DNA from 2 places in the Paenibacillus sp. NRS-1760 genome. Region 1 is predicted to be linked to the other one. Evidence: predicted binding sites of a transcription regulator. Region 1 holds the regulator's gene; the other holds the start of a gene.
The links. The regulator NrdR, encoded in region 1, represses ribonucleotide reductase genes. The targets are predictions, from matches to a motif close to AACACNATATATNGTGTT.
Positions count from the first base shown of each region.

Region 1 (16,308 bases):
GGGATGTAAGATCTAATTCACTAAAAAAATGATTATTCATACATATTACCTCCTTAAATAAAGTCAACTAGGTTGACTTTGTTCAGAGTTCATTGTACTATGCGTAATATAGTCAATCAAGTTGACTATATTACGATTGTGAAAGAAATAGAATTCACCGAGACAAAATTAATAAATTATAGAGGGTTCTTATGGCTAATATCGTTAAAAATAGAGGAAGTGTATTTGCACCGTATGCTTGGTTGGAACCTATTAAAGATCCTTCAACTGGAAGGTGGGGCGCTGATGATGTTTCTTTTGGGGATGCACATATCGAAGGTTTACATGATGGGTTCCCTTGCTATGACTTTTATAAACAAACAGATTTCGGTCCATTTGAATTCATATATACATATGATTTCAGAAAAACTGGTGACACTCCAGCAGCGCTAGCTGGGATTGCAAACAGCAAATATTAAAGGAAAAGCAAGCATTTAACCATACGAAAAATAATATTAAACATTACAGAGGTGTATTCTCATGACTACTATCGTTAAAGTTAGAGCAAGTGTATTTATTCCAACATCTTGGACTGAACCTAGGAAAGATATTCAAACGGGTAACACAATCGAATTCGAAGGTGACTCACGTGAGTTTACACCTTATGCAGTAAACACTTTGCGTTCAAGAATTGAACAAGAAGTCATTGTAGATTTCTACAAAAAAGAAATTTTCACATATGTGAATACGGGCATAACAACAGAAAAAACCACAACTCCTGATGGTTCCATTAATAAAAGATTAGGAAAAGCTAGTACGGAAGGCATTTTGTGCACGGATATTGTATGGGGGTCAGACGAGGTCAAATTTCAAATGAGTGCAAGTGCTAGCAACCCATTAAATGTATTAGCACCTCCTGTTGACTATCTATTAACTGTACTTGTCAAAAAAGATGGTATTGTCGACATTCAAGGGGAACACGATGGATTCCCTTGTTATGAATTTTATAAGCAAGTAAATTGGGGTCCGTTTGAACAAATTTATACCCATGATTTCAGAGAAACTGGTGATACACCTGCAGCTATGGGTGGGGATATGGAGTATAGATTCAAAAAGATATTGTGAAGCTAATACGATGAACTTTTTAGTAATTAATAATAAAACACCTTAGAGTAGTGAACATCAGGAGGAACAAATGACAACAGTTTTATTCGTAAAAGCAAACAATCGCCCAGCATATCAATCAGTCAGTGTAAAATTATATGATGAATTTTTTGCGAGTTACAAAGAATCGCATCCAAATGATAAAATAATAGAGCTTGATTTATACAAGGAAGAATTGCCATATGTAGGCGTAGATATGATTAATGGTACTTTTAAAACGAGTAAAGGACTTGCGTTAACAGCAGAAGAAGCAAAAGCAGTAGCTGTTGCTGATAAATATTTAGATCAATTCCTTGCTATTGATAAAGTTGTGTTTGGTTTCCCATTATGGAACCTAACAATCCCAGCTGTGCTACACACATATATTGATTATTTAAACCGAGCAGGTAAAACATTTAAATATACACCAGACGGTCCAGTGGGACTTATGGGGAATAAGAAAATTGCATTATTAAACGCTAGTGGCGGTGTATATTCTGAAGGACCAAAAGCTGACGTTGAAATGGCTGTTAAATATGTAGCAAGTATGATGAGATTCTTCGGAGTAAATGATATAGAGACAATTGTGATAGAAGGCCACAATCAATTCCCAGAAAAAGCAGAAGAGATAATTGTGGATGGTCTTGAAAAAGCTCTTAAAGTAGCAAGTACGTTCTAATTAGCAAAACAATTCTCACTGAATATGGCAGTATCAACACTTTTATAGTGGTAGATTCAGACGCCGTGCTCCTCCACTAGATGCATTTCCTTCGAAGCTCACTCACTTTATTACGTCCGCGCGGACTGAACCCCTGACCTCATCGCTGCCAGCGATGCGCTCTCCCGCCGTTACCGGTTTCACAACCAAAAAAAATCACGACGGAATGAATTTCACTCCACCCAGACGGGCTCTTAATCAGTTAATCCATCTTACCAAGAGAAATCTTTATTGAGAGCCTCCAGTTCATCTATTGGCCAGAAGGAGAAGTAGCTCGATTCCCGGTCCCACGAGGGCATGCCCGGCTGCCCCTGTAATGCCTGACACCGGCGACCTTATGGGACAAGGCGCCCCATGTGGGCCTATCCGGTGTCAGTTGACAAGAATCTGTGCCCTTATTCATATTCGCTTTGCTTCCAACCTTCTAGCCAGCTTTGCACGTATTGCGCCGATTCAAATCGATAATCTCGTTAATGCCGTATTCTTCGAATTTATCCAGCAGCGGGTCGCTGCCGTGCTTCAACTTGAAGTCCATTTCTTCCGGATATAGCGGGACGATGGCATAGAAGTGTACGGTCCGCCCATCCTCCATGTCAAGTGAAAGAAAATCTTCGTTCACATCAAGGGGAGGCAGCAAAATGATTCCGCTCATTTCCGTTTGCTGCGATAGCGGTTCGGCCGGATCTCCATTAGGCACCGTATGCTCCCAGCCTAGCCAAGTGTCGTAGTCATGGGGAAAACCGGCCAACATTTTCAGCCATCGAATAGGCCAATAGTGATCCGGATTTTGTAAATCTTCTTGCGAGATCCGCCAATCCGGCGGCAAGCAGATCATCAATTCCGCGTATTCGTAGCCTTCCGCTCCTTCTGGCGTATTCATGGGCATAAAGCTCATGCCAGTTGTGAATAAAGTATAATAATTGCGTTCGGGAGTTGGTTTTATGAAGTGGACGTCAATATGAACGACATCCGATAGGATTTCGTGGAAAACGGAATCGACTTCCCCGATATGCTTGCGCACGTGGTCTTCGATTTTCTCGATCCATTCTTCTTCCCCGTATACCGGAGGCCGCCATTCATGCTGTCTATCGCTATAGCGATAGATTGGGTTCCCCGACTCCGAATATTCCGTAGATTTAGACATGTTCGCCTCTCCTTTTCTTCCTCATTTTTCATCTATTTCATCATAGCATAAAGACTATATACAAGGGATAAATCCCATCTTCCCCAATACTCTTCATGCTTTTGGACTTACAGGCGTTTATCTAGGTCTATGAGAAGTGATTTCGATCCCCGCTTAGTCACAGACAAGCGGGGATTCATCAAACCCTAGTTATTTAAGTGCCGCTCAGGCTAACCCCCCTTCCCTCCCACTGTTGATCATCCGTCGGGAATGGGACAATGCTCTTGTCACCATCAAATGACAAGAACTTGAGCCCATAAATCAAAAAAGCCACGATTTACGCAACTTGTTATGGAACAAAGTTTCTGTCAACTGACACCAGCCGTACTAGCTTGCGAGGGTGCCCTGCTTGTACTGGCCATCAGCGTGGATCTGTAATGACGGCGGATATCAATGAAACTTTGCAGTGTTGCCTAAACCACCTTTTCTAAAGGTATGGTGAAATAATCAATCTTCTTGATCTTTAACCCAATTTTCGAATTCGGATGCCTCTTTGGGATCATTTAGACGATAGATCCAAGAAATCTCTTTTTCATCATCTAAATAATCTGTTACGGAAAAAACAACTATACATTTTTGAAAAAATCCATCTGATCTCAACTGTTCCAGAGCGAGTATGCATGAATCATATAGGTATCCCTGAAAATTGGTAAACTGTTCATCTGTATGGGGTGATTTATGAAACTGATCGATGACTTGCTGTACGTCATTAAACCACTCATGACCAGAGAATTCATACTTCCACTCGGCGGGACTCCATTTGTAGTACAAGGGTTCGTCCGGGTCTTTTTCGCATTTCTCCTTTAGATATTCTTTTGTGTTTGCAGAAGGGCAAACAGTCATTGCTCCTTCATCTGAATAGAGTCCGAAGGCGCAAAACTCATCGGTTGGGTTAGATTTTCGTAATTCGGAAAAGGAGTTTTGAGCTGAGTCTCTAATTAATTTCACAAGATCGATATTTTCTAGCATTTTTCACCTCATAAGAATATGTCTCTGCCTAGCAAAGGTCTTGGGTATTTCCTGCGCTGCTCTTCGGTAGCGGCCTTCCATTCTGATTCCAGCTTGGCCAGAGGACGAAGCCGTCGGGCTCGTAGAGATACTCGGAAAGATGAAAGCCGTGAATCACTCCAGCAAGCAGGCCGCCGTCATAGAGGAAGCTCGTACGCCTGAAGGCGTCCTGCTTGTCTATGCGCCGGCCCAGCGCGTCATAGCTATGGCCGCTGATGCCGTGTAGTACGTTTATTCAATGTGATTAACTGTTAAAAGGAAGAGTAAAGTAATAGAGTTGATGTCGCAGTATGCAAGTCGTTAGCAGAATCTGGATTCTACCCTTGAGTGCTTATATACGAAGTTACTTAGTTTCCTTTCGATGATTGTTGCTTAATGACAGCTTCTTTTGCTCTAAGGACAATATCATCCACATCGGAAAACTGACGCTCAATAGATGCTAGTGCCTTCAATAAAAAAAGGCCAAGATTTTTATCTCCTAGGCATAATTCCGTTTCGGCGAATAATTCGATGTCTTCGAGTTTTTCTATACTTTTTTTGTTATTGATGTTTTTAGGATATTCGATGTATTTATGGAGGGTTAAGACTGCATCTTCGCCCTTAGTTTTAAAATCGTGAACAATTCCATTGAATATGGTGTCTTTGAATCCTTCCTTGAGCCTGCCTTTTTCATTCCATGCATCCGGATGAAATGTCGCCAAATAATTTTCGTTTCTTATAGCCTGATCATTGATGATGTAGGATATTTTTTCTTCGTCAAGAATCTTTATTATTTCATCAATTGACTTAAACTTTAGTCTTGCAAATCTTGCTGGAGAAAATTGCTTGCGTAAAGAATCTTCATTATTTGAAAGATATGCCCTAAAAGAGATTTCAGAATTTCCTTCTAAGAGTTCTTTGAAATAAACAAGATGCCTTTCATCTATCATACTGCCTCCTGTACTTCTTGAGCTTTTGGGTATATTATGGTCACGCATCATTTTTTTTGATCCATCCGTCAGAATGAATATCAAAATGTAATGCATTGGTGATATCTGCAATCTGTCGAACCAATTAATCCAGATCTCTAGCCCAACTAACTAACTCTTCATCGTCAAAATTATATGGATTTTTGTAAATATTAGAGTAATAGTATTCAGAATCCAATAAATTTCTAATTTTATTGAAAACATTATTGGTGGCATGAAATCCATTGCTGATGGGAGCGGTGAAGGCAAGTGAACCATTATGAAATCCATCTAAAGAACCCGAAAGCTCTCGCTTGACTATAGATTCAGCTGCTTTTATCTTTTCTTTGATAGGCTGTTCGTTGTAAATTTGAATGCAGAAATTTCCACCATGTTTTATTAATTCAAAATCTCCGCTCGGATGGAGTTTTATTGTATCTCCTTTCGCAAGGCCTAGAGCTAGCCCTGGTGATGCACATAATTTGAATTTTTGATCGCTTAGGTATTCTGCAGGAAGCTCTTCTAAAACAGTTCCTTGTGAATTTGTGTCAGCAATAACCTTAATCAATGTTAATTTATCTTCCATACGATGCTCCTCATCTACCTCTTAGGATAAATTCCGCTAACATAACGGACCTCCTTGAGTCGTTTGTATATTTGATTCCGGTTAGATCATTTATTTTTAATCAAATCATATTCCTATTTCCCACATTTTCACCAATACTTTATCGACCCTGCCATCCATATCTGTCCCGTCAAACTTTGGAAAGTTTAGTTCGCTTACGATTTTTCCGTCTCGCATAAACATAATGCGCTCTGTCCTCGCCGCAACCTTTGCATCGTGAGTTACAAGCATAACCGCAGTGCCGTCTGCGTTAATTTCAGAAAATATATCCATAATCTGCTCCGCAGATTTTGAGTTGAGCGCACCCGTCGGCTCATCTCCGAAAATGATTTTCGGGCTGTTCATAAGTGAGCGGCATATTCCCGCACGTTGAAGCTGACCGCCCGAAACCTGTGTAACATCTCGCTTTTCAAGCTCCGCAATGCCCACCCTTTTCATAAGCACTCTTGCCTTCTCTGATATTTTTTCGGCGTTTTTTCTGTTGTCGCGCATTGATGGAAGAATGATGTTGTCAAGGATATTTAGATTTTTTAGCATAGTCGGCTGTTGAAAAACAAATCCCATTTTTGTTCTACGTATATCTGAAAGCTCATTCTCAGAGGCCGCCGATAATTCCCTGCTGTCAAAAACGACCTTTCCACTGTCAACTTTGTCCATTCCGCTCAATGCAAACAATAACGTCGATTTTCCCGAGCCAGAAGGTCCCATAACCGAAACGAACTCGCCCTCGTTTATTTCAACGGACACTTCATCAAGAACATTACGCTGTTCATCGCCCTCGCCGAAAGACTTTACTATATGATCACCGATAATAATCTTAGTCATATGTCTACTCCTTTATATTTTCGGATATTTTTATTTGTCCCGCGCCCGATGTGCCGATCATTGTTGCGATAAGTACCGCGCAAATCATCATTAGCGGACTAAACAGATACGCCGAAAGAGGATTTACTGCAAAATTAAACGTGGACGCTCCTAACGACGAAATAATTAAACCCGCAAGCATCTCTCCGAGAGTGTTTGCCAGAAGCGTGCCGAGAACAATTCCGACAATCAGAACGAATACCGTACGCGAAACATACTGCGCCTTAATATCCGAGTTTGTAAAACCGAATGCTTTCAGTACGGCAATCGAATATCGGTCCTTTGCCACAAGCATTTTCATAAATAACAATGTAACTAGTACCGTTATAACTAACGCAACGGCGACGGCGGCGTAGGAGGCCATTTCGACGGAGCTTATTGTAGAGCCAAGGGTCTGTGTAACAAATTCATCAATGTCTGAAGTCTTTGCAAAATCAAACTTGTCCGCATATTCCGCAACCTTCACGTCAACAAGGGATTTATCCGAAAGTTCAGCGCTGACAATGCTCCACATAATGCCCGCTGAATTGTCGGCAAATACAGCCTTGGCGGTTTTGCCACCGTTGGTAATGTCGGAATAGATTCCGCTAACCGTGAGATCTTTCTCCAGTCCCTCAATCACCAGCGTAATGACATCGCCAACCTTTTTGCTCATCTCATCGGCATATATAGTCGAAAATGCAATTTCATCATTTGCTGCGGGTGCTTTGCCCTTGGAATATACGATAGGAAATATCGAATGGTCGCCAAGCTCAATTTTAATATTTTCCTCTGATTCGTTTTCCGTTTTTGCCTTGAATGTTTTTGTTGTAAGAACGCCAACCTTTGATATGGCTTGATCGCTTTTCATCGTCTCAACGATTTCAGTGACTTTTCCAGAGATATTATCGATATTGTTGGTCTGTATGCGCAGATCGTAGTTTCCAATCCCCATATAACTGATGAAGCTTTTTGAGGAAATCGTGTTGTACAGGTTCTGCGGAACAATCATGATAAATGCCGAAATCACCAGCACAGCTAGCATTGTGGCGTATAGTCTTTTCCTTGAGAGAACATCTTTGATACCGAGAAAAATATTCGTCGTGTTAAACAGTCTGCTTCCGCTCAGGGTAAAACGCTTAGCACCCCTGTTTTTGTCCTGGGAAGTGCCAAAGCGTATGGCTTCCGCGGCTGAAATTTTCCGAAAGCGTTTCAGCACTCCGTTAACATAGGCCATAATGGCAAGGAATACTAACAATATACCGATAATTCCTAAAACCACGGCAAAAGAAGAATTTTTACTTTCCCCCATATAAAGCCGTATATTTTCAAGAAGCATGCCTTTGAAAACAAATGAAAGAACAAAACCGAGAATAGAGCCTGCCGCCGCAATTGCCATGTATTTCGCTAGATAAATCTTCTTGATGTCCGAGACACGCAGCCCTATAGCTTTCATAACACCAATCTCGCGATAATCGTCTTCGATTTTTGCAAGGAGCGTAAAGCGTATGCACATGAATGCGACGACCACGACAAGCAGGCTTACCAGAAGGATAACCCCAATCATCATCCCGTCGGAAATGGCATTCATCATTTTAAAAAGCGAATATGTAACCGTTGGCCCGTTCATTTCAAGTCCTGCGGAGGCATATGCCGTTTCAAATGCGCCTAACGCCGACATATCCTTTAATCTGAATTCAATCAGATACTCTATGTTTCCAAGGCTTTTTATTTCCGCATAGTCATTGCTGCTTACAAGAAATCGCTTTGATGCGGAAAGCGAAGAATTCATTGTCGAATCGCGGAGAAATCCCTTAACGGTAAATTCTTTTCCACTTATTACGGCCTTGTCACTAATCTTTGCAGTGTTATCCTTCAAATAGCTTACCGGAACATAAATCTCACCGTCAGATACGTTGATGACGTTCCCGTCCAGATCTAGAAGATAATCGAATTTTCCGCTCTGTACGCTTAAACCGTTGTCCTGAACGCTGTTCGCAAGCGAATTATCGCCCAATATAATCTCCGCTCCGTCAATGTTCAGAAATTCCGCCACTTGAAATTCATCGACGCTGCTGTTTTGTTCCGCAAAAGCCGTAAGCCTCGCAGTATCAATCTCACCCGAATGCATCTGCATAAAATGTGGAGTTTTAGCTTGTGTCATTAGCGTATCCAGCGCGCCAGAGAGATTGACAACGAGTATCGCCGCGAGTGAAACAAGCATAGCTGAGGCAGCGACAAATACCATTGTTGTCACCGTTATCGCTTTGCTCTTAAAAATGTCATTGCGGATTATTCTGCTAAACATAAGTCACCTCTGTATTATTTCCCTAGGGATTTTCCAGATTTATTCGTCGCTTCCTCTATCCACCGTCAAACATCTGCATTACATCTATAAGGCCTCCGCTTTTGACACCAAGCAGCCTTTCTACATTAAAAACAAAGGCTTGTATGCGTGAAGCACGCTCCTCGTTCGTCATTTGAACCATATCATCATCAAAAACGGTATTCGCATAAATCACGACCATTTCCATGCATTCATACGGGTATGGCGTGTGGAACAGTCCCTGCTGGATGCCCTCGTGGATGATTCCCGTCAGTATCGGCGTAACGCCATTGATAATGACCTTTTCTATTTTCTGATGCATAAGCGCGTTCTGCGACTTGTGAATATGCTCCATAATTTCCTTGCTGCTTCCGCCGCTTAAGTTCAGTGCCATAACAACGCGAATAATGCGCTCGACTACAGGTATGCTATTGTCTGTTGCAATTTCCTGCGCCGTGCCTAAAAGACGGACACTATACCGCTCAATCAGCGCGTCCATAATATCCACCTTCGACTTAAAGTGATGATATAATGTTCCTCGCGCAATGCCGACCTTTTCGAGAATATCGTTTGTACTTGTGCCGTCAAAGCCCTTCTGGCCGAAAAGCTCATCAGCTGCGTCAATGATTTCGTTCCTGCGTTCCTGAGCTTCTTTTACAACTCTCATCTTTACATCTCCTCAACAAACCGACCGACTGCCTGTCTATAAATCTTTCTTTTAAAGAATAACATATTATTCTATGATGTTGTCAAGCAGATTCAGTAAATAAGGCACGGACTGAACCCCTGACAAAAGCGATCCCGTGTCTCGTCTCTACACAACGCAAAAAAGACACCTAACACAGTGTCTTCTCTGATGGTATTGGTGGAGGCGAGGGGATTTGAACTCTCATCGCCTCCACTATGCTGAATTCTTCACATGTGTCGAGGCAATAACAGTACTGAATCTGTCACTTTTCATTCTTTCATTTTCGTACCATCAATCATTCCACATGTCTGGTGTGTTGCAACAAAATCAAATCAATACAAAAAAAAAAAAACGGCATCTCTGCCGTTTAAGTTTAAAGTGTTGGTGGAGAATAGGGGGCTCGAACCCCTGACCTCTTCGCTGCCAGCGAAGCGCTCTCCCAGACTGAGCTAATTCCCCGTGATCATTCTTATGCAGTTCTTTATGGTAGTGTAACCAACCATAAGTGGACTCCCAGCTGAGCTAAGGCCCCAAATGACGACAAGATTGATCTTAGCATAGGGTCGTCAAAACTGTCAATCTTTATCTATCATACCATTGAGCGGGTGTTTGGACAGCAAATTATTGAGCTCCTTCATGAACATATCGATGTCCTTGAATTGGCGATAAACAGATGCGAACCTGACATAAGCTACCTCATCTACAGGATAAAGCTCGTTCATAACGATTCCACCAATATCGCTGCTATCAACCTCGGCATGTGCCGTTGTGCGCAGCTCCTTCTCAACCTCGGATACGATTACCTCTAGGCGCTCCACAGGAACCGGACGCTTCTCGCAGGCGCGGATAAGACCCCGCAATATTTTGTCACGGCTGAACTCTTCACGGCTGCCATCTTTTTTGATGACGATCAGAGGCGTCTCTTCAATCATTTCGAATGTCGTGAAGCGGCGGCTGCACTTTTCGCATTCACGGCGGCGACGAATGGATTTGTTTTCGTTGGCGGGCCTTGAATCTAATACTTTCGTTCCGGCATAGTCGCAGTATGGGCATTTCATGATGCGTATTGCCTCCTTTCTTAGTCGCTTGAGCCTCAAAAATGGACTCTTCGAAAAAAAATTTTAATTTCCATGTAATTCCTGTAATGAAGTTCAGATTTTTGCACATAATACTTTTACCAACCGCAAGGAGGTGAACATACATGAGCGCATCCCGCAGCAGTAACCAATTGGTAGTGCCACAAGCGACAGCTGCCCTTGACCAAATGAAATATGAAGTTGCTCAAGAGCTAGGCATCGCAATTCCGCAAGACGGATACTACGGCAACATGGCTACAAAAGACGCAGGCTCCATCGGGGGATACATTACCCGTCGCCTAGTGCAAATTGCCGAGCAATCCCTTGCTGGTCAATACAAATAATGATTCATTAAAAGTTGTATGAATAACCGAAGCTTTGGCAGGGCTCGTCCATGAAGAGACGAGCCTCCAAGGCTTCATTTATTTTCGTTATCGTTAAGGATCATCCATTAAAGACTCGGATATAAGTCCTTATACTTATTATAATAGTAAATGACTCGCTGCACATAGTGTCTAGTTTCTCCAAACGGAATTTCTTTAACCGATTCGATCGTTCCATCCCAAGTCCCCGAGTCAAGCCACTTGCGAACATTTCCTGGACCTGCGTTGTATGCAGCAATTGCAGCTATCTTATTTTGATCAAATTGTTGACTAAGAGATCTTAAATACCACGCGCCAACCTCAATGCTAACGTCCGCACGATTCATAAGCATGTCATCCGTTACGGCTTGAAATCCTGCCTTTTGAACGACCCATGCAGCCGTATCAGGCATAATTTGCATTAAGCCCAGTGCACCTTTCTTCGATTCCTTGCCTGTCTGAAAATTGCTTTCACTGCGAATAATAGCAGCCACTAAATGCGACTCAACGCCATAGTTAGAAGCACTTGCACGAATGTCTTCTTTGTAATGAACCGGATACATCCACTCCGCAAGCCAATCTGATTTGAGAAATAAAATCGTCAATAAACCAAGCAGTAGGACAAGCAGCACCCTTTTCTTTTGGAATACCCTCATGGCAAACACTTACTTTTCCAAAATTCATCCAGCTGACGCTGCGTCTCCTCCAGCGATCCGCTGTTATCGATGACCCAATCCGCTTTCAGTCTCTTTTGCTCAATATCCATTTGCAATGCGATGCGCCGGCTTGCTTCTTCTTCAGGCAATTGGTTTCGTTCCATTAAGCGTTTTTTCTGAAGCTCAGCGGGTACATATACGACCAAAATACCTTCGTACAGATTCTCCTGCTTCGTCTCGTATAGCAGCGGCACGTCAGCTACTACTAATCGTTCTGGATACTGCTCTGCGTAAGTATGTATGGTTTGCTGCATCCGCGCCCGTATAGCTGGATGGGTTATGGATTCAAGCTTTGCTAGTGATTGTTTATCGCGAAACACAATTTCGCCGAGAGCTTTGCGGTTAAGAGAACCGTCCGTTTCAAGGACAGCTTGTCCAAACGTAGAGGCGATTGCCTCTAATGCTGGTTCCCCGGGAAGTACAACCTCCCTTGCGACTTGATCGGCATCGACCAGCAGCGCACCGCGTTCGACGAGCATGTTTGCGATTGTGCTTTTGCCGCTGGCAATACCGCCGGTTAATCCGATTATCATCCTTTTCACCTCAAATTATAACAGCTTCATGATTCCGATTATGATTAATAATATGCCTGGCAGCATAGCTAATGTCTGCATGCCTTTCCAAGCGGAGAAACGAAAGCCAAAACGGATGCCGCCTACAAGAAAAAGCGCACTCGCCGCCGCTATGGTTAAAGCCGTAAGTAAGGAAGGCAATCCGATCAACGCAGCCCCAAGTCCTGCTCCAAATGCATCAAGTGATAATGCAAAGCCAAGCATGACGGCCTCCGATGCAGAGATGGTGCCTGATTTATCGACGTCAGCCGACTGTGGCGTGCGCAAAATCTGAATAACGAGCCCTAGACGCTTCAGCTCTACCATAACGACAAGCGCAGCACTCGCGATCTCTCCGGCATGTGTTTTTGCACCAGCTTCTGCCGAAGCAGCACTTTCTTGTACTGCGGTTTCTACGTGCTCATGCCTCACATCATCCTGCTGCTGTTTGTTTCGTCTAAGCTGCAATAGCGCCCAGACACCAATCAGCATGAGGACACATGCGCCAATGAGACGCGCAACGAATTCAGACAGGAACGTGGTTATCAATCCGCCAACCTGCATGGACAAATAAATAATAATACCAGAGCAGCAAGCAATAATCAGTATTGACACGATCGGTATGCGGATTCTTCGCAAACCGTAAGTAACGCCAACACCAAAACCGTCTACGCTAACAGCAATAGCAAGAACTAATAGTGAAACTACATGCGCGAACAATGTTTTAGTCCCTCCCCGCACAGCGGCGATCCGGCTTACAAGAAGCTGTAAGTAGACATCCGCCTATTGTTCGTAACACACTTATCATATGCGGGGAGTATTTGACTGTGCATGCTGGTTAACATTTGCTGCGATTCGTATTATTTTGCTGTTGCTTGCAGTGTCTGGCATTTATTGCAAATATGCGTACCTCGGCCGCCAACGACAAATTTATGGATCGGTCTTGAACAGGTTGGACAAGGCTCATCCTTCTTGCCGTATACAAGCAGCTGATGCTGAAACATTCCCATCTCGCCTTGTCCATTAACGTACGATTTAATGGACGAACCGCCTGCTTCAACCGCATTTCCCAGTGTCGTGCGTATCGCTTCATAAAGTCGCTTCCATTCGGCCGGCTTCAATGTGTTAGGTGTTCGCTCCGGATGTATGCGTGCTTGAAATAAAGCTTCGTCTACATAGATGTTGCCCAAACCGACAATATGCTCTTGATTAAGCAATAGCGGCTTAATCTTAGTCGCGCGTTTCTCGAGTTTTCCGCGAAGCGCTTCAAGCGTAAAGGCTGGCTCAAGCGGCTCTATACCAAGCTTGTTAAGCGGCGGAAGCTCAAGCTCCTGCCCTTCTTGGAATAAATGCATCGTACCGAACTGGCGAACATCCTTATAACGCAAATCCGTGCCATCTTCGAAATGAAAGATGACATGGGTATGCAGCTCAATCGGCTCTTCCGATGGGAAAACCCCATATCGGCCTTCCATTCGCAAATGCGATACAAGTACGAGCCCGTCCAAGATGATCCGCAAAAACTTGCCGCGTCGCTCAACCGTCTGGATCGTATGTCCGACAAGCGCATCCGCGAACTGTTCAGGTTCTGCTGGACGCTGTATAATACGCGGGAGTCTAACGGTTACTGATTGGATTCGTTTTCCCGCTACAAGTTCAATTAATGTTCTTCTAACTGTTTCTACCTCTGGCAATTCAGGCATTTCTCCTCACCTCAACAACCATTATACCCGAAACTGCCCGCCAGTGGGTTACTTTGCTTCATACCAATTGTCACCGAAACTCATATCGGCCTTCAAAGGAACATCAAGTTTGAGCGCCCCAGCCATCACTTCAGGCACAAGCGTCTTCATCAGCTCCAGCTCCTCTTGCGGCACTTCGAACACGAGCTCATCGTGCACCTGCAGCAGCATGCGGCTCTTCAGCTTGCGTTCGCGCAGCGCAGCGTCCATATGGACCATGGCCAGCTTAATAATATCTGCCGCAGTACCTTGAATCGGTGTATTCATCGCCGTACGTTCAGCAAAGGATCGCAAGTTGAAATTAGAAGCATTGATATCATTCAAATAACGCCTGCGCTCAAGCAGTGTGGCCACATACCCGTCGCGCTTCGCTTGCTGAACGATTTCGTGCATATATTGGCGAACGCCTTTGAAAACCTCCTTGTAATCCGCAATAAACTTTCCAGCTTCATTACGGGAAATGCCAAGGTTTTGCGATAAGCCAAAATCGCTGATGCCATACACAATGCCGAAGTTGACCGCTTTTGCCGAACGACGCATGTTGGAATCAACCTCCTCGGCAGTTACGCCGAATACATCCATCGCTGTTTTGGTGTGAATATCCATGTCCTTAATGAACGCTTCCTTCATATTCTCATCATCAGCAATATGTGCGAGCACACGAAGCTCAATTTGTGAATAGTCCGCCGCTACGATGGACCATCCCGGCTCGGACGGCACAAAGGCTTTCCTAATTTGGCGTCCTTCCTCAAGACGAATCGGAATGTTCTGCAGGTTAGGAAACTGACTGCTTAGACGACCGGTAGCTGCAATGGTCTGGCGGTAATACGTGTGTATTTTGCCTGTTTCCTTGCGCACCTCTTTAAGCAAGCCCTCTACATAAGTAGATTGCAGCTTTGATAGCTGACGATAATGCAGGATAAGCGGAATAATCTCGTGATAAGGCGCAAGCTCCTCCAGCACTTCAGCATCCGTCGAATAACCTGTTTTCGTCTTTTTCTTAGCAGGCAGGCCAAGCTTCTCGAATAAAATCTCACCCAGCTGCTTTGGCGATCCGATATTAAATTCCGTACCAGCAAGCTTGTACACGCTGCTAATGATTGTTGTCAGCTTACTCTCCAAATTACGGCCAAGCGCCTCCAGCTCCTCGGACTTTACTTTAATGCCCTGAAACTCCATCCCTGCAAGAATGCGGGACAATGGATGCTCCATGTCAAAATAAAGCTTGCTCATGCCCGTATTGCTTAGCTCTTCGGTTAACAGAGGCACTAGCTTCCGAACCGCTTCCGCTTTCAACGATAAATGGCGGTAAAGCGTATCGGCATCAGGCACTCTGAATTTCGCGCCTTTGCCATAAACAGCTTCATCCGGTGGCAATGTCGACAGCCCCTGCTTCTCATTAATTCCGCTTAGCGTCTGGCTCGCTTCTGTAGGATCAAGCAAATAGGCTGCCAGCTGCACATCAAAAGCAGAACCCTCGAAGCTGATTCCGCTCCATTTGAGTGCGAGCTCCACCTTATGGAGATCAAAGCCGTATTTCGGCTTGTCCGCTTGTTCGAGCCAGTCGCGAAGCTTCGCTGCGAAAGGCTGCTTAAGCACTGAATATGGCATTACAAACACTGCTTCATCGCTGGCGATAGCAAGGCCAATCAGCTCGGCATGATGCGGATTCTCTCCAATGGCTTCGATATACAAGCCATTTTTGTCCGACTTCTGGAGCAGCTGAATAAGCTTATCCAGCATCTCTGCGTCTTTTTCTGATTCGATCACATTAATATTCAAATCAGCTGCAGCAGCTTCGGCTTCCTTATCCATATCACCCGCTTCAGCACCTAGCTCCAGGCGATCAATTAATGATTTGAATTCCAGCTTGCGGAACGCCTCAGCCAGCTTCGAACCATCATACCCGGCATAACGAATGTCATCGATAGACTTTTCTATAGGCACTTCACGGAAGATCGTCGCCAAGCGCTTGCTCATCGTAGCATCATCTTTATGGCTCTCAATGTTTTCCTTCAGCTTGCCCTTCAGCTTGTCCAAGTTATCAAGCACGCTTTCAACCGATCCATGCTCATGCAGCAGCTTAAGCGCCGTTTTCTCGCCTACGCCCGGAACTCCAGGGATATTGTCTGAGGTATCACCCATGAGACCCTTAAGATCGATAATTTGCATCGGCACAAGGCCGTATTTCTCTTGAATTGTCTCTGGTGTGTAAAGTTCAACATCACTAACGCCTTTGCGTGTTACCGCAATGGTTACTTTGTCTGAAGCAAGCTGCAGCATATCTTTATCTCCAGTAACGACAAAAGCTTCTACACCTTTCTCGTCAGCTGCCTTCGTTAGTGTGCCGATAATATCATCGGCCTCATAACCGGACAGCTCAAACTGCGAAATGCTAAAG
Region 1 is NZ_JBITPK010000020.1:157,771-174,078, reverse strand. It holds gene ACIFSR_RS27700 (MarR family winged helix-turn-helix transcriptional regulator) at 1-40, opposite strand, end outside; gene ACIFSR_RS27695 (DUF3238 domain-containing protein) at 192-458, shown strand; gene ACIFSR_RS27690 (DUF3238 domain-containing protein) at 520-1,104, shown strand; gene ACIFSR_RS27685 (FMN-dependent NADH-azoreductase) at 1,175-1,801, shown strand; gene ACIFSR_RS27680 (suppressor of fused domain protein) at 2,265-2,984, opposite strand; gene ACIFSR_RS27675 (DUF4303 domain-containing protein) at 3,471-3,992, opposite strand; gene ACIFSR_RS27670 (hypothetical protein) at 4,379-4,960, opposite strand; gene ACIFSR_RS27665 (DUF4265 domain-containing protein) at 5,085-5,564, opposite strand; gene ACIFSR_RS27660 (ABC transporter ATP-binding protein) at 5,670-6,428, opposite strand; gene ACIFSR_RS27655 (FtsX-like permease family protein) at 6,433-8,754, opposite strand; gene ACIFSR_RS27650 (TetR/AcrR family transcriptional regulator) at 8,810-9,439, opposite strand; tRNA gene ACIFSR_RS27645 (tRNA-Ala) at 9,843-9,919, opposite strand; gene nrdR (transcriptional regulator NrdR) at 10,036-10,518, opposite strand; gene ACIFSR_RS27635 (alpha/beta-type small acid-soluble spore protein) at 10,662-10,880, shown strand; gene ACIFSR_RS27630 (lytic transglycosylase domain-containing protein) at 10,988-11,554, opposite strand; gene coaE (dephospho-CoA kinase) at 11,551-12,147, opposite strand; gene ACIFSR_RS27620 (MntP/YtaF family protein) at 12,163-12,885, opposite strand; gene mutM (DNA-formamidopyrimidine glycosylase) at 13,026-13,868, opposite strand; gene polA (DNA polymerase I) at 13,917-16,308, opposite strand, start outside.

Region 2 (16,308 bases), on a different contig from region 1:
GAAACTTATAGTCAATTGCCGATGTATCCAGACCTCTGTTTTTGCACACATCATACTCTTCTAAACATAGTCTCATTTTCTCGATTTTTTCGTTGCTAATCCGTATAGCAGCAAGCTCTACAGCCTTTCCTTCCAAAGCTCTGCGCACGTCAAGAATATGAAGAAGAAACTTCTTCTCATTCTCAATTTTCACCTTTCCGCTATAGCGATAGGACTCAGAATCATTAACAAATATACCTTTTCCATTCACCACTTTAACAATATCGATAGCTTCAAGATACCTCAGTGCTTCGCGCAAAGAGGAACGTCCTACACCTAATAATTTAGTCAGTTCTTCGGCTGATGGAAGCTTGTCTCCCTCCTGCAAACCTTTAACCTCGATGTATTTTTGAATCTCTTCTGAGACCAACTCATGGACATTTTGCTTCTTAACTTTCTGAATCATTTCTATCATCCTTTTTACCTTTCAGATAGGTGAATCTTATTCGATTATATGTATTTTGTCAATAAAGCGCTCTCTTTTTGCAAGCATTGCTTACAAGCCGATAGAGTCTAAGTTTACCATTTTCACAACTAATATTTTACTAGATGAGAGATGATAACGCTCCTTCGAACATAAAATAAGAAAAACTTGCTTATTTACTTTCTATTTATTAATTTCGGTATTTCCTATTTAATGATAGTAGAATCTTACCTCCATAAGGGAAAGAGGTGCTGCCATGCTTGAGCATATTATTCTAGTTAGCAGCTTTACGTTTATTATTCATTTTGCAGAAACGATTACATACTCTCTTCGATTAGCAGGCGTGCGTATGGGAAAAATAGCTGTCGCTATATCGTTAACCGGCATTATCCTGCTCGTATCGCGAACAGCCAACATGGTGCAAGCACCGCTTATGGGAAAGCTCATCGATTCTGCCAAAACTTCCATGGAGTATTCACTGATTGAGCAATTTCGAATTATAATCTTAAGCGCGTCACTCGGAACAATTGCTGCAATGCTAGCATTTCCAACCGCGGTGATGCTGGCTAGACGAGTCATTGCCCATTTGGAGGTAGCAGGCTCTATCCCAGGCTTGCTTAGAACGACGGTATCCATTGAGAAACTTAAAAACTCGCGTTCACACATCCGGCTGCCAAAGCTGGGAATGCTGGCGCGATTAAGAATTGGCGGCATACCAAAACGATTGTTTCTACTCAACATTATCGTAACTGCGATCTATACCATTGGCGTTCTGGCTGCTTTACTTGCTTCTTCCATTACGACTGAGCATGCGATCGCAGCTTCTCAATCATCAGGACTAATCAATGGGGTAGCAACGATATTGTTAGCACTTCTTATTGATCCTGAAATTGGCTTATTGACGGATAAAGTGCTAAAGGGAGAGAAAAAAAGCGCTGCGTTAACTAAAGTATTCGGTTTGCTTATGTTGTCCCGTGTGATGGGCACCGTGCTGGCACAATTACTGCTCGTACCGGCAGCAACCTTGATTTTGTGGGTCGTATCTAGATAAAAAAGAAAGTTAACTTGCTTGAGGAGGAAAGTCATGCTGTGGTCACATTTATTTTTCAAGCAGGATCGTTATAAATTTTTTCCAAAACATATCGCGATCATTATGGACGGCAACGGGAGATGGGCAACTCGTAAAGGACTGCCACGAAACGTTGGACACTTTTACGGGATGAAAACGATGCAGAAAATCATAAAAAGATCGATTTCGCTAAAGCTTAGCTGCTTGACCTTATATGCATTTTCAACGGAGAACTGGAGAAGGCCCAAAGCCGAGGTTGATTATTTATTGGAGCTGCCTATCAAATATTTTCAGAATCAAACGATCGAAGAACTAAACAAAAAAAATGTAAAAGTAACTTATATCGGCGACATTAGCTCGTTTCCTGCTCATACGGTGGATGTCATTCAGAGAACCTGTGAAATAACGAAGAACAACACTGGCATGCTTCTAAATATGGCTCTTAATTACGGGGGGAGAACTGAAATTCTGCAAGCTGCAAAAAAGCTCATCGCAAGCGGAGCAGACCCGCTCACTTTCGATGAACAATTTGAGAAAACGATCGCTACCTCCGATTATCCGCCAGTTGATTTAATCATTCGGACAAGCGGTGAAAAGAGGCTGAGCAACTTCCTACTATGGCAGGCAGCGTATGCTGAATTATGGTTTACGGATAAAAGCTGGCCGGATTTCAACTATGCCCTATTGAACGATGCGATACAAAATTATTCGAAAAGAAAAGAACGGGAATAATGAACCTGCAAAGACCAAACCCTTCACCTATACGAGGAGAATGGTCTTTTTTGTTTGAAAATCATATTAGTTTTGTTTCGCTATTTCTACAAACTTGGCATTGAATTGCTGAGCAATCTCATCCAAATGTGGAGTCAAAACATTAGATTTTTGTTTTTAAAATTGTAAACTTATTCATTAACGCTGCGATTTCATGGGGGGACCCATCGATCAGTTTGGTAATCGGAGACATATGGTATATTTTCAGAAAGCTGTATACAATCCCTCTATAATTGCGAATAAACTTAACTTGGTTTGCTGGTATTTGCTGGAGCGTCATCATATCTTTCCAGAGCCAGCCTAACTCTTTTGCATTATTGGAAAGACTACACAAATTAAAAAAGAGAACCATGAGGTTCTCTTTTTTTGCTTACCTAATTCATTTCTATACCCTATCAATTACACTTGCTAAAGCCGCACTGCGTACACTGCTTGCAGCCTTCTATATTAATAAGCGCTGCTGAGCCGCAAGAGGGGCACAAATCAACGGAAGGAGTGTCTACAGCAGATGTGGAGATCGCCGGATAATCCGCAGACGCTGCTGCTTCTTCTCTTTGTACTATTTTCGCTGCCGTCTCCTGCTCCGTCCCATTCTCCATATGAATCTCAAGCGATTTTGCAACGGCATCCGCAATGGACTCCACTCGGTTAACTCCGAATCCTATCGCTCCCGATCCGCCGATCCCTTTCAAATGTTTGACGAGCAGCTTCACCTTGTTTCCATGATCGCCATAACGCAGAAATAACGAACACACACGCCCTAATGCCTCAGCCATCGCAAACACATCCGAACCTGCCTTGCCTACGTTCAAGAAAATTTCTGCAGGTGTGCCATTGAGATCATTTATCGTAATATAAGCCATGCCAAATGGTGTGTTCACCTTATAGGTCGCACCCCGCAGCACCTGCGGTCTGCGTTTATACTGCTTATCGAGCTCCTGCTCAGGTTGTGCGGCTGCTGGGATAACGGCTTCCACCAAATCCGCATCAAATGGTGCTTCTGTTTTCTCTTCTTTTGATGACGTAGAGAGAACTTGAACATCACGACTGCCATCTCGGTAAATCGTCACACCTTTGCAGCCGAGCTCAAAAGCAAGCTCATACAATCTTCCTGTTTCTTCCACTGTGAAATCTGCCGGGCAATTCGCTGTTTTGGAAATAGAGCTGTCCACCCAGCGCTGAATAGCCGCCTGTACCCGAATATGATCCTCAGCCGACAAACTCATCGAGGTTACAAAATAATCTGGAAGCTCCTCCCCCGGATGAGACGCCTTCCAAGACGCTGCAATCGGAACATCTTGTTTATCAAAACCAAGACGACTTTGACGATAGTATTCGAATGCAAAATAAGGCTCGATTCCCGTAGACGTTCCGACCATTGTTCCCGTGCTGCCAGTCGGCGCTTGTGTAATGACCGTCACATTTCGCATGCCGTTCAGGGTCACATTGTCGCCAATCTCCGGAAATTCAGCTATCAATTGCTTCATAAATCCGCTCTGAACATATTTATCCGCTTCAAACGCTTGGAACGAACCTTTCTCAGCAGCGATTTCCGAAGACGCCAAATAAGACTCCCTAGCCATAAATCCATACAGCTTATCTAGAAAAACCAATGACTCTGCGCTGCCGTATCGGATACGCAGCTTAATCATAAGCTCAGCTAGTCCCATCGTTCCGAGCCCGATACGCCGCTCAAGCTTTTGATTGCGCTCATTTTCTTCAAAATGATAGGGTGTTTTGTCGATGACATTATCAAGAAACCTTACAGACCAGCGTGTAACTTTAGCAAGTTCATCCCAAGCAACGTCATGCTTCTCTTCATCATAAAACTTCGATAGGTTTACAGCTGACAAGTTACAGACGCCCCAGCCTGGCAAGCCTTGTTCACCGCAAGGGTTCGTACTAATAATAGGATTGAAATACCAGCTGTTCGACATTTGATTATAATACTCCATAAAGACAACGCCTGGCTCGGCTGACTTCCATGCGGATTCAATAATCGCTTGCCATATTTGACGAGCGCGCACCGTTTTGTATGGGATAACCTTTTTGCCAAGCTTGCGCCATGCATCCAGATCGCCGGTCCAGAGCTCGTTATACTCTATATCTTTGGTATCTGGAAATACGAGCTCCCATTCCAAATCTTCCTTTACAGCCCGCATAAAAGCGTTGCTGATACATACCGACAGATTGGCATTTGTCACTTGACCCATCGTTTGTTTGACCGTTATAAACTCTAATACGTCCGGGTGCCAATCATTGATCATAAGCATCAAGGCACCGCGGCGGCTGCCGCCCTGCTCAATGAGTCCCGTTGCATAGCTAAACAACCCGCCCCATGACACAGCACCGCTCGATGAACCGTTAACACCTGCAACTATCGCTCTTCGAGGTCGCAGTGAAGATAAATTCATCCCAACACCGCCGCCGCGCGCCATAATTTCTGTCATCTCCGTGAGCGTTGTCATGATGCCGCCCCGGCTATCCTTCGGTGAGGGAATGACATAACAATTAAATAGCGTCAGCTCTTCACTCGCTCCAGCCCCCGCTGCAATTCTCCCGCCTGGAACCAGCTTCCAATCATCTAATAAGTATCTGAATTTGTCCCGCCATTCCTTTTGTTTCTCTGATCCATCTTCAACGGATGCCATTGCATCTGCAAGACGATCCCACATTTCCTCAGGCGTTTTCTCAATCGTCAGCGTAAGTTTCTCTGTTGTAGACTCCACATGCTCGCCGTTTCTAAGCTTTACGGTCACCTTGCTGCCATCACGGCCGATAACTTCTCCGACTTCCTTGACAGGAAATTTCGGATCATCCTTCGTTAGAACAAGCACGATATCTCCGATCGCCGTTTTACTCGTATCTGCATTTTTCCACGCATATCGATCCAAAAAGATTTTTTCACTAAGGCCCTCAAGCCGATTTCCACCAGACATCTCCATCGCAGCTGCTTCCTCCCTCATACTAACGTGCTGAAGGCATAGGTAAGATCAGATATGCTTTTAGCACAATATATTGTGTCATAAAACCATTATACTATACTACATATTGATTTTCATGCTCATTTGTGGCGAAATTTAGCAAACCTGTCCGCTTACATGCCCACTCTCGTTATATTGCTAGTCCATCCTCTTTTTTAAGCAGCATCTTATTAATATTAGATGAAAAGGCAATACTAATAACAACTTATCCCTTTTACTGCGGAAGGAGCTGTACTAGATGACATTTCAGACGACGCCGCAGGCTGCCTCAGGTGAAGCAGGCACTGCCGCCTTTACTTCTCGCAAGCTTCATCCTTTAGTTGAGCTGCAGCATGACCGCTCTTGGTTTGAAGAACTGCAAAACCGTTTAACAAAAGGCGGCCCATGGGATGATTGGACGTTATATCAGCTCGCTATGGAAGCCGAGCAAGCGAAACGAATTGAAAGCTTCGAAGAATTGTTATGCTTGCGATCTCTTCCAGCCTTCGAGCCAATGGCACATCAAATCAGCACAGCGCGCAAAGTGGTGCATGAGATGGGCGGCCGTGCGATTTTAGCCGATGAGGTTGGGCTTGGCAAAACGATCGAAGCAGGACTCGTGCTCAAAGAATATATTGTGCGCGGTTTAGCTAAGCGTATTCTCATTCTTGTCCCCGCTTCCCTTGTGCTTCAATGGGTGCGTGAGCTTAATCAGAAATTCGGCATCTCAGCCGTAGCTCAGAAGAAGGAGCATACATGGGGATATGATGTAGTTGTCGCTTCTATCGATACCGCAAAGCGTGATCCGCATCGCGAGATTGTGCTTGGAACAGATTATGACATCATCATCATCGATGAAGCACATAAGCTGAAAAACAAGAAAACGACGAACTATCAGTTTGCTAATCTTTTACGCAAAAAATATTGCTTGCTCCTTACGGCTACCCCAATCCAAAACGATATGGACGAGTTGTTCAATCTCATTACACTGCTCAAGCCTGGTCAGCTGGGAGGTCAAAGTGAATTTGCAGCAAACTTTGTTGTCGACAAGCGGCTTCCGAAAAATGAAGATCAGCTGCAGGAAGCACTCTCTGGCGTCATGATTCGGAATCGGCGCGGGGACGGCGGCATTCATTTCACGAAACGTTTTGTCAAAAATATACCGCTTACTCTCTCAGAAGAAGAGAAAGCGCTGTACGACGCGGTGACGGGCTTTGTCAAGGAACGGTATGAAGAAAGCGGCGGCGATTTATCGAGCATGCTCTCACTCGTTACCCTTCAGCGTGAAGTTTGCAGCAGCCGAGATGCGGTTTTTCTAACGCTTGTAAATCTATTTAAGAAAACGTCCGAGGACTCCCCGATGCGTCCAAAAATATGGGAGCTTGTAGAAAAAATTCGAAATATCAAAGCCAATACCAAAGCAGAAAAAGCGATGGAGCTTGTCAAGGAAATGGACGACAAGGTTATCATTTTCACTGAATACAGGGCTACTCAGGAATATTTGCTGCAGTTTTTCCGCGCTCAAAATATGATTGCCGTCCCTTATCGCGGCGGTATGAACCGCGGCAAAAAGGATTGGATGATGGATTTATTTCGCGGGCGCGCGCAAATCCTCATCGCAACGGAAGCAGGCGGCGAAGGGATAAACCTGCAATTTTGCCACCACATGATTAATTTCGACCTGCCTTGGAATCCAATGAGAGTCGAACAACGCATTGGACGGGTGCATCGCCTCGGGCAAAAGGAAGATGTAAAAATCTACAATCTGTGCACAATCGGTACTATTGAAGAGCATATCGTCAACCTATTGCATGAAAAAATAAACCTGTTCGAGCTTGTTATTGGCGAACTGGATCATATTTTGGAACGCTTTGAAAAAGGGGATGGCTCGCTGGAGCAGCGGCTTGCACGCATGCTGCTAGAATCGGGCAACGATACGGATTTAAAACAAAAAATTAATCATTTGGGCTCCTCCCTCAGCCGCATTCGTGAAGAGGTGCTGACAGGCGAAAACCCGCTGCCGACAAGTCCCGACCTGCTAGTGAATTTGGATACGCTTGGACAAACCGTGGAGGTGCAGCCTTGAACGAAAAACAGGTGCACAAATTTGTAAACCGCTATTTAGAAGCTACCGAATGCTCAATTTTAGAAAAATCACCAAGCCATTTCACGGTGAAGCTCTCTCCTCACGCCGACCGTGAACTTACGAATCGTCCCTACTACTGGAGCTTCGTCGATCGTGTTAACGCAGAACCAGAGACGATGACGTTCTTGTTTGTTACGGACAAAAACAAATATGACGCTGCCGAGGAGCTCAAAAAAATTGAAGTCGTGAACACCGAACAGGATGCTGCGCTGAACGCGCAAGATACAGCAGCGAATGTCGCTCTTGGGCGTTCGCTAGGCTTCATTCACGGCAGCTTGGCAGCACCCGTTCGCATTCCGCGTGAAGACTTGTTTTTTGGCGCACGCAAGCTCGAGCAAATATTTGATGCTGCAAAAGCTAAGGGCAGCTTCGTCCATTTGTTTCAGGAGCCAGACAAACGCTCGAACAATCCCTTTACCTCGACCCCTTACACAGCATGGCTGTCTGTCAATATGCGGGTAGAGTTCGCTTGTGATCGCAAGCGCGAAGAAATTCATAGCTACGGTGTCTCGCTCGCGACTGGCCAATGTGTGGAGCATTTCTACGATCGCTTGCTTACGCACAAGCTTACGCCTCGCCTGCCGGCAAATATTCACATTACCAAAAATGGCCTCTCCTTCAATAAAGCGCTTAGCATTGTAGAACAAATGCTGGAGCGCAAGCTTCGCAGCTATGATTACAGCTGGGCTGAGAGTGCATCAGCAAGGTTGAAGGAAGAGCTTGACCGAATTAATGGCTACTACGAGCCGCTTGTTAAGAATGCAATCGAAGAAAACAAACCAGCGATTGAGGAGCAATTCGCTCAGCGTCAATCCGAAATCAGATGGCAATATGAGCCTAGGGTGACTGCGTCCGCCATTAACTGCGGCATCTTTCATCTCGAGGGTATCGATTGACATGGATCTGACGTTATCCGCAGCAATACGTCAAAAAAAGGCGGTCACAAGGCCGCCCTTACGCGACAGGTTGCAACAGCCTTCTTAAAGCTTGTCCTATACAATGATATGGAGGTGATTAATTATGCCAAAAAAATTCATCAAGCTTACAGCGGCATGTGTTTTGACCGCTATTGTATTGTATGCAGGCGGATTGCAGCCACAAGCTGCTGCGGCCGTTTCTAATCCTACAACCGTTTATGAGCCTGTTCAGCAGCAAGCGCAGCGATGGGTTGAAGAACTAGCTGTACAGCCTTCTTTTGCCGCGTGGAAGAAGTCGACGCTTATTGTTTCTCCTATTGGCCCTGGAACGCATAGCTGGCTTGTGCTTGTCATGCAAAATAAAAATACTGTCGGTTATCTTGTCATTAATGCGGTGGAGTCAGGTGGATATCAGCTAGGCGAATATGGAACAAACAGTCATCCATTATTCGATGAAAGTACCCTTACCAGAGCGATTAAGCAACTTGAGCTTCTAAAGCCTGCAACCCAAATTGATCGAATATATGTTCATCCTCTCCTTGCCGCATGGAAAATAACGACAGAGAAAGAAACGTATTATGCAGATGCTGTCAGCGGTGAATCGCTCCCTGCCAAGAAGGAGGATTGGACAAATGCTGCTGCAACTAAGCTTGATAAAGCGGCTCCATTACTTAACACTCAGAAAGCAGTCCTTATTAAACATGTTTCGCTGCCGTCATTTAATCCATTCGATAAGCTTCCCTGGCTAACGAATAAACCCATCACAGTAAGCTCTAATTCCTACACACCTCTCTTTGCCAAAATAAACAACAAAGAACAGCTCCGCTTTACCGCTGAGCTGTTTGATGGCCAGATGTTATATGTCTGGTCTGTCGTCGGGTATAACAAATGGGATAACGGTCAAATCTATGTTGCTCTTGAAGCAAGCGAGGATGGTTCTGATCGCCGCTATATTCCCCTTCAGCTTTTAATCGAGCTTGGTCACTTTTACCGATGACGCTCAGCCCGTCCACGCCACCATAACATTACACTCACTGGTCCCCATCCGAACCAACGCGTCAGCCAAGGCTCTCTCCGAGATTTGGCTAATACGTTGGTTTGTTTCCGTTCTTCCCTTGGTGTCTCTATATAATTTATAAATTTTTCGGTCATAAATTTTACGTATTCATCGCCTTTTGCCATGCTAATCAGTCCTTTCAATACCGTATGAATTAATAATTTAAGTTTGCCCCTTAACCATCCAATCTAAACATGCATGAGTTTCCCTCCAAACAGCCACGCTAACCGTATGTCAAAGAAATCTGGAGGAACAATCAGCATGTTTCGTAAAATGGCACTAACCTTTGTTGTAATATGGCTGGCTGCTTCCAGCAGCTCATCCAGCGCTTTTGCATGGCCACTTTTGCCGGTAGGCTACAATCAAGATTGGGCGCTTCCGTCAACTGTCGTCATCATTGATGCTGGGCATGGTGGGATTGACGGGGGAGCCTCATCAGCTGATATTTTAGAAAAGGACATTAACTTAGCTGTTGCGCGTAAGCTGTATTTTATTTTGCGAAGCCAAAACATACCGGCTGTACTCAATCGAACCGGCGACTATGCACTCAGTGACGATAATCGTTGGCATAATTCACGCTCAAGACATCGTAAAGATTTATCGCAGCGCCGGCAATTAACCGATGAAATTGAAAGTGAACTGCTCATTAGCTTGCATGTCAATTGGTCTAAGAAAAGTATGCAGAAAGGCCCTTTAGTACTGCATCAGAGCAGCGGTGAAAGCTCATTGCTTGCATTTTGCATACAAGATGCACTTAATCGACAACAAAATACGGCTTTCCTCCCAAGGGAAGGAAAACCGTTTTATTTACTTAGAAGGGTACAGGACCCTGCTGTAATTGTAGAAATGGGCTTTATTAGCAGCGAGCATGATCGTACGATGCTGACAGATCCGCAGCGTCAGCAAGAAGTTGCTGAAGCCATTGCCTTAGGGATTAGGCAATACAAGTGGATCGTTCATTGATTCTCCGCCAATAAGCGCAGTCAGCTTCACGAATCTCACAGTAGGCTGCATCGCAGGTATGGACTGATGAAGAACCGAGGAGGTATATTTCCCAGGAGCTCCAACATGTCCGATCGTGATGCAGCTGTCATGTGACTCCAAATGCTTGCGAAGCACGCCGATTTGCTTAGATATATGCTGAACGGTATAAACGTCATCAAGAAAAACATCATTGGAGACTGTCGGCACGCCCAGCTCTTTGGCTAATTTGGGAACAACCGTTTTGAAGGTGGTCCGGCTATCTAGAAAAAAGAGCCCCCGCTCCTTGCACACGCTTAGCACAATTCGCATCATTCGTTCATCTGCTGTCACCTTTGAGCCCATATGATTATTCATGCCAATGGCATGAGGCACATCGTCAATGGCATCCTCTACCCGTTTACGCACCTCTGCATCGCTTAAATCAGTCGTAAGCGCTCCAGGGCCCAACCAGCTTTTTAGTCCTTTGTTCGGTTCCATCGGCATATGAACAATGACATCGTGGCCAAGCCTATACGCTTCCTCTGCATCCTTCTTAGTCGTTGGCATAAAAGGCATAATCGCCGCTGTAATTTTGACTGGAAGCTTCATCATTTCCTCTGTTCCGCTCATGTTATTGCCAAAATCGTCAATTACGATTGCCACTGGCTTCCGTTCATCCACCTGCGCAGCCGCACTTATCCCTTTAGCTGAACTTTGAGCAGAAACATGATTATAGCTGAGCGGGCTCGTAGCAGCTGAAAATGCACTCAGCAGCAAGACTGTCGCAGCTGTCTTAGCAACCGATGACCATCTCATTTTACGAAATTTCTGTATTTCTCTTTCCTCAATTACATTATGCTGTCTGCTCATTGCTGCACGCACCTTTCACCGTTTGCTGTTATTGTTTGTGAAAATGCTGGAAAATATGCGAATGCAGCATAATATCAGAAGCATAAACCTAACTTATAAATATATAAAAAAAAGAGACCTGATTTAGGCCTCCCTTGTCATTGAATCCTATTTATAATTTGTTCGAACTTAAATTTCTGTGAGCAATTTAGTTACATACAACTTGTTGTTTAAGCGTGAGTGACTGGATGAGGAGCGAATGATACTTTTCCGCCTGTTAATGATGCCACTCTTGCCAATGAATGTACAAGATAACCATGCTCGATCAGCTTTTCACGACCTGGCTGGAACGCCTTCTCGATTACGATGCCAATTCCGGCTACCGATGCACCCGCTTGCTCAACGATCCGAGCCAATCCAAGTGCTGCATCACCGTTCGCTAGGAAGTCATCTATAATGAGGACACGATCTTCAGCTGCCAAAAATTTGCGTGAAACAGTAACTTCACTTTCCTCTTGCTTCGTAAAGGAATAGATTTTCTCGGTATAGAGATCATCTTTAAGTGTCAGTGACTTGCGTTTACGCGCAAATATTAATGGCACGTTCATTTGCAGAGCGGCCATAACCGCAGGTGCGATGCCTGAAGACTCCAGTGTGAGCACCTTCGTAATTCCTTGTGCTTCGAATAGGGAAGTGAATGTTTTACCTATGGCAAGCATAAGCTGCGGATCTACTTGATGGTTTAAGAATGAATCCACCTTCAATACATTGTCATTAAGGACGATTCCTTCTTGCATAATTTTTTGCTCTAATTGCTCCACAGCATTTTCCCCCATTTTTATAAAATATTGTTGACTATTCCAGCTTGTTCATGATACGATATTTTTTGTTAAAACATGTTTTGCGGTCGTGGCGGAATTGGCAGACGCGCTAGATTCAGGTTCTAGTGGTGTAACAGCCGTGGAGGTTCGAGTCCTCTCGACCGCATCCTTATTGGGTTTATAGACTATTTTAGACGATGTTTAATCTAGTGGTCAATATGAGACAACATTTTGTAAATTTAAACCACTTTGTTATCATGACACTTAATTCATGATAACGAAGTGGTTTTTTTGTTGCGTAATTTTGCGATTCACTCATTTTTATTGAAAATAAATGTTCATAAAAGTCAGTTTTCATTGGCTATTCAATCGTTCATGTGGTGATTGGTTAAATGAGCAATCTCTATTACTCTCTCCATTGTAATTCCTTCTCTTTGTTCAACTGCAAGGGGATGATCCGTCTGTTCCAGTTCTATTAATGGAACGGCGCCAACTTCTTGTGTATGTACCATTGTTTTCAACGACAGTGTTGATATTGGATATATTGAAAGTTCCGTCGACAACCAACCAAAATATGGCTGCTCATTTTCTCTTCCTTGTACATTCAATAATTCATTGGATTTCAAAAAATTTTCGCCACTAAGTGAAACCCAAACACTCCATATAAATTTTTCATTACTATTAATAATTGGTATTTCAATGTGTCCTCTAATATAAAAAAACTGTTCATCAATTACGCAAAAATCTCTAATTAACTCTGTTCTTTGCTCTTCTGGCACCTTGTAAAAATAGTCTGGTGCTTCAATTCCGTAACATAAAGGGACTTCTCTTAATTCGTTGTTGCAATGAGGGCATTTCATCGTTTCTACTCCTGCCTGTTTTCTAATATTTAATAACCACTAAATTATGTTAATTCTTAAAGCACTTTACTTCTATATTTTACCGCATATAATTGCATTTTCTCAATAATAATCCGTTCTATTGTACCATATTGCATTTCATTATTCAGTCATAAAAACTACTAGGTCAACAACGGTTGAACGAAATTAATTGTTGTATATTAATTCATTTATATGCATAATAATTCCTAAGAATAAACTAATAACTGGAGGCATTATGCTATGAACATATCGTGTGAATCGGATAACATATTAGATTATTTGGAGGAAACAGAAGTCATCGATTTCAGTCATCCGGCAATCAACGATTTATCAGATGGATTATTTTCTAGATCTTCTAACGAAGTCGATTTTATAAAAAATGCTTACGAATTTGTTCGAGATCAAATAGCGCACTCTTGGGACATTCAAAGCAATCGGATAACATGCAGCGCTTCAGATGTCCTATTTTATAAAGAAGGTATTTGTTACGCCAAATCAAATTTATTATCTGCACTGTTAAGAAGCAAAGGGATTCCAACAGGATTTTGTTATCAGCGACTTACAATCGGGGATACACCCGACACAGGATACTGCATTCATGCTCTTAATGCCGCTTTTATCAACAGCATTGGAAGATGGGTTCGCTTTGATGCTCGTGGAAATAAAGCCGGCATTGCTGCGGAGTTTTCTTTAACTGAAGAAAAATTAGCTTTTCCTATACGGCAACAATATAACGAGATAGACTATTTAGAAATATATAAACAGCCTAACTCTAAAACGATTCAAGTACTTAAACAAAGTACAAACGCTATTCATATGTATTTGAATGGATTGCCTTCCGAGCTTTAGCTTCATTTCCAGGCACTTTTCAGCATCCATAAGTATTGTTTAATAACCGTCGGGTGGAGCACTTAGTCTTGTATCCGGTCTAAAATATTTAATATAGTGGTGGTAAAACGCCGTTTCTTCAAACCCAAGGCTTTCATATAACGTTTTCGCAAAATTACCTTTTGCAACGTCAAGGATTACCTTTTCTTCACCCCTGCTGATGATTTCATTAACCAGGTATTTCACAAAAACTCTTCCATAACCGCGTGATTGATGTTCTATGGAAATTGCAACGGTACATATTTTATTTCCTTCAATTTTTCCTATGGCTACTATAGTATTATCAACTATCATTACAAACATATTATTTTTATTTTGTGCAAACTGCTCGCGTTCCCATTCCACAGGCTTATAAAAAAACGAAGGATACAATCCTATACGCTGTCGCATATGAAAGAAAGCTAATTCGCAAATTCTATCCCATTCAAAATAATCATTCTCTTCATAATTTCTAACTATGATGTTATCTGAGGGGAATGATTCACCCTTACGCTCCATAATGTATGAGGATAAATATAATCTGTATCCGTTATTGTCCAAAAGACTGATTAAATCAGTGTCATGATGAGAACATGTAAATAGGGTATGCTCTACTTTTTCATTTGGAATAAGCATTTTTTCATATTCTTGTATTAGCATTGAGCCGATATCCGCTGCATCATGCTCTTTGTTAACATATAATATGGCCTGAGGTTTTCTGCCGAAACCATTAAATGAAAGAAACCCAATGCTTGAAGTATTATTGAGTGCAACCAAAATATTATCTTTGTTACTTTTTTCATCATTATAAAATATATTCAATAGATGATTGTAGTTAAGCAGCATGCGTTCGATTTGAGCTTTATCTCTTTGAGGATCATATTTTTGTATAATAATTTGGTTCAATTCTCACACCTCGATTCTGTTTTAGTTCAATCCATACACTAGTCAAAAACTCTTTCGAATTTCTCATTCTTAATTAAATGTCCAATTAGCTCTTCAATACTTCAACAAAACTCTATTAACTCTTAAAAAAATAAATTTTTTATGCTGTCATTGATTTTCTTATCTACATTTTCTCTATCAGCACTGCCTTGATCGTAGGCTTTATTTAATTCTTCAGCAATTTTCTCAGCAAAAAATATATCCGTCATTCCTTTTATGATCTCTTTTCGGCCAGCTACAATATCCCATTTCTGTTCTATCGCATTCAATCTAACTTCATAACGCATCGAATGATCTCCTCCAAATATAGCTCTTATTATAAGATGAAATGATTACCCTTTTCTCCCAGTATACAATAAACCCAACACCTTGGCGGTATTGGGTTTATTGTTTTTGTATCGCTTTCAAATTATAGCAACTCCATTACTTCAAATAAGGATTATTTGCAATCAACTTCACCGTTCGCTCTGCCAAATGAGAAAGAGGCACGATGCCGAAGCCATCTACGCCTGAACGAATTTTATCGTTTAACGGCTTTACCCATTTCTCGGGTAGTTGGCTCGCACCTTTTTGCATACCTACGATAGAACCTGAGGTAGCCGCATTGCAATCCGTGTCAAAGCCCGAAATGATTGCTAAACCTATTGTTGCTTCCAGGTCACCTTCACCATACAGCAGAGACGCGGCTACAATCATCGCATTTGAGATCGTATGGCACCAATGATGTGCATTGCTTTCATCATATTTATGGTGGATACGCTCTACTACTGAATCAAAGGTCATCTGCTCCTCATACCAGCGTAACACCGTCCGAATATCGTCTGCAAGCCTGCAATTTGCAGGAATTTGACCGAGACCGGCTCTGATCACATCCTGCCTGTTGTCCGTCACAGCAGCCATTGCCAGCATAGCTGCAGTCCACATGGCGCCGTAGATGCCATTTTTCACATGCGAGATCGAAGCATCTCTCCAAGCCATTTCAGCTGCTTTCGCTGGATTCCCAGGATTAATGTAGCCATACAAATCAACACGAATCTGAGCGCCAATCCACTCTCTATAGACATTGCGATATGTAGCTGAGAGTGGTGGATCTAAGCGATTAACGAGATTTCGGTAAGCAATGCGTTCTGCAGTACAGGTGCGCAGCAATGGCAACAGGTTAAGCCATGTTTCTGCTACATCGTCAGGAGAGAAGTCATAGCCGAATTTTTCTAATACAGCAAGGCTGATGATCGTATAATTCATATCATCGTCCTCGACCATATGCTTCACATTATTAATCCAGCTTACGAGCTCGTTTCCATACGACCCGCCCTCGTTGATGACGCCGTACTTTTCCGCAATTTCCGGATCAATTTCGGATGAAATATAATAATGAACTGGTAAATTGTTTGTTTCCTTTAACAAGCCTGTAATTCGTTCCTTTCTCCACCCTTCGATCGGCTGCCCCAATAAGCAGCCTGCGGATCGACCGAGCCAGGCACCATACATTTTATCTGCCAAATCTTCATAAAGAGCAGGTTGTTGCACCGGAAATTCGGCAACTGGTCTTTCCGCTACTATTTCCGGCAGGTTAGAGGGCTCAACAAAAGGGAA
Region 2 is NZ_JBITPK010000021.1:5,269-21,576, forward strand. It holds gene ACIFSR_RS28175 (FadR/GntR family transcriptional regulator) at 1-445, opposite strand, end outside; gene ACIFSR_RS28180 (lipid II flippase Amj family protein) at 720-1,514, shown strand; gene uppS (polyprenyl diphosphate synthase) at 1,548-2,264, shown strand; gene ACIFSR_RS28190 (adenosylcobalamin-dependent ribonucleoside-diphosphate reductase) at 2,699-5,248, opposite strand; gene ACIFSR_RS28195 (DEAD/DEAH box helicase) at 5,526-7,352, shown strand; gene ACIFSR_RS28200 (YqhG family protein) at 7,349-8,308, shown strand; gene ACIFSR_RS28205 (hypothetical protein) at 8,433-9,326, shown strand; gene ACIFSR_RS28210 (YqzE family protein) at 9,317-9,511, opposite strand; gene ACIFSR_RS28215 (N-acetylmuramoyl-L-alanine amidase family protein) at 9,648-10,349, shown strand; gene ACIFSR_RS28220 (divergent polysaccharide deacetylase family protein) at 10,314-11,219, opposite strand; gene ACIFSR_RS28225 (xanthine phosphoribosyltransferase) at 11,429-12,019, opposite strand; tRNA gene ACIFSR_RS28230 (tRNA-Leu) at 12,102-12,185, shown strand; gene ACIFSR_RS28235 (DUF2199 domain-containing protein) at 12,385-12,879, opposite strand; gene ACIFSR_RS28240 (transglutaminase-like domain-containing protein) at 13,141-13,749, shown strand; gene ACIFSR_RS28245 (GNAT family N-acetyltransferase) at 13,789-14,673, opposite strand; gene ACIFSR_RS28250 (hypothetical protein) at 14,796-14,999, opposite strand; gene ACIFSR_RS28255 (ADP-ribosylglycohydrolase family protein) at 15,136-16,308, opposite strand, start outside.
Region 2: a site for NrdR is predicted at 5,311-5,328, ahead of ACIFSR_RS28190 (adenosylcobalamin-dependent ribonucleoside-diphosphate reductase). Genes of this name have one in related genera too.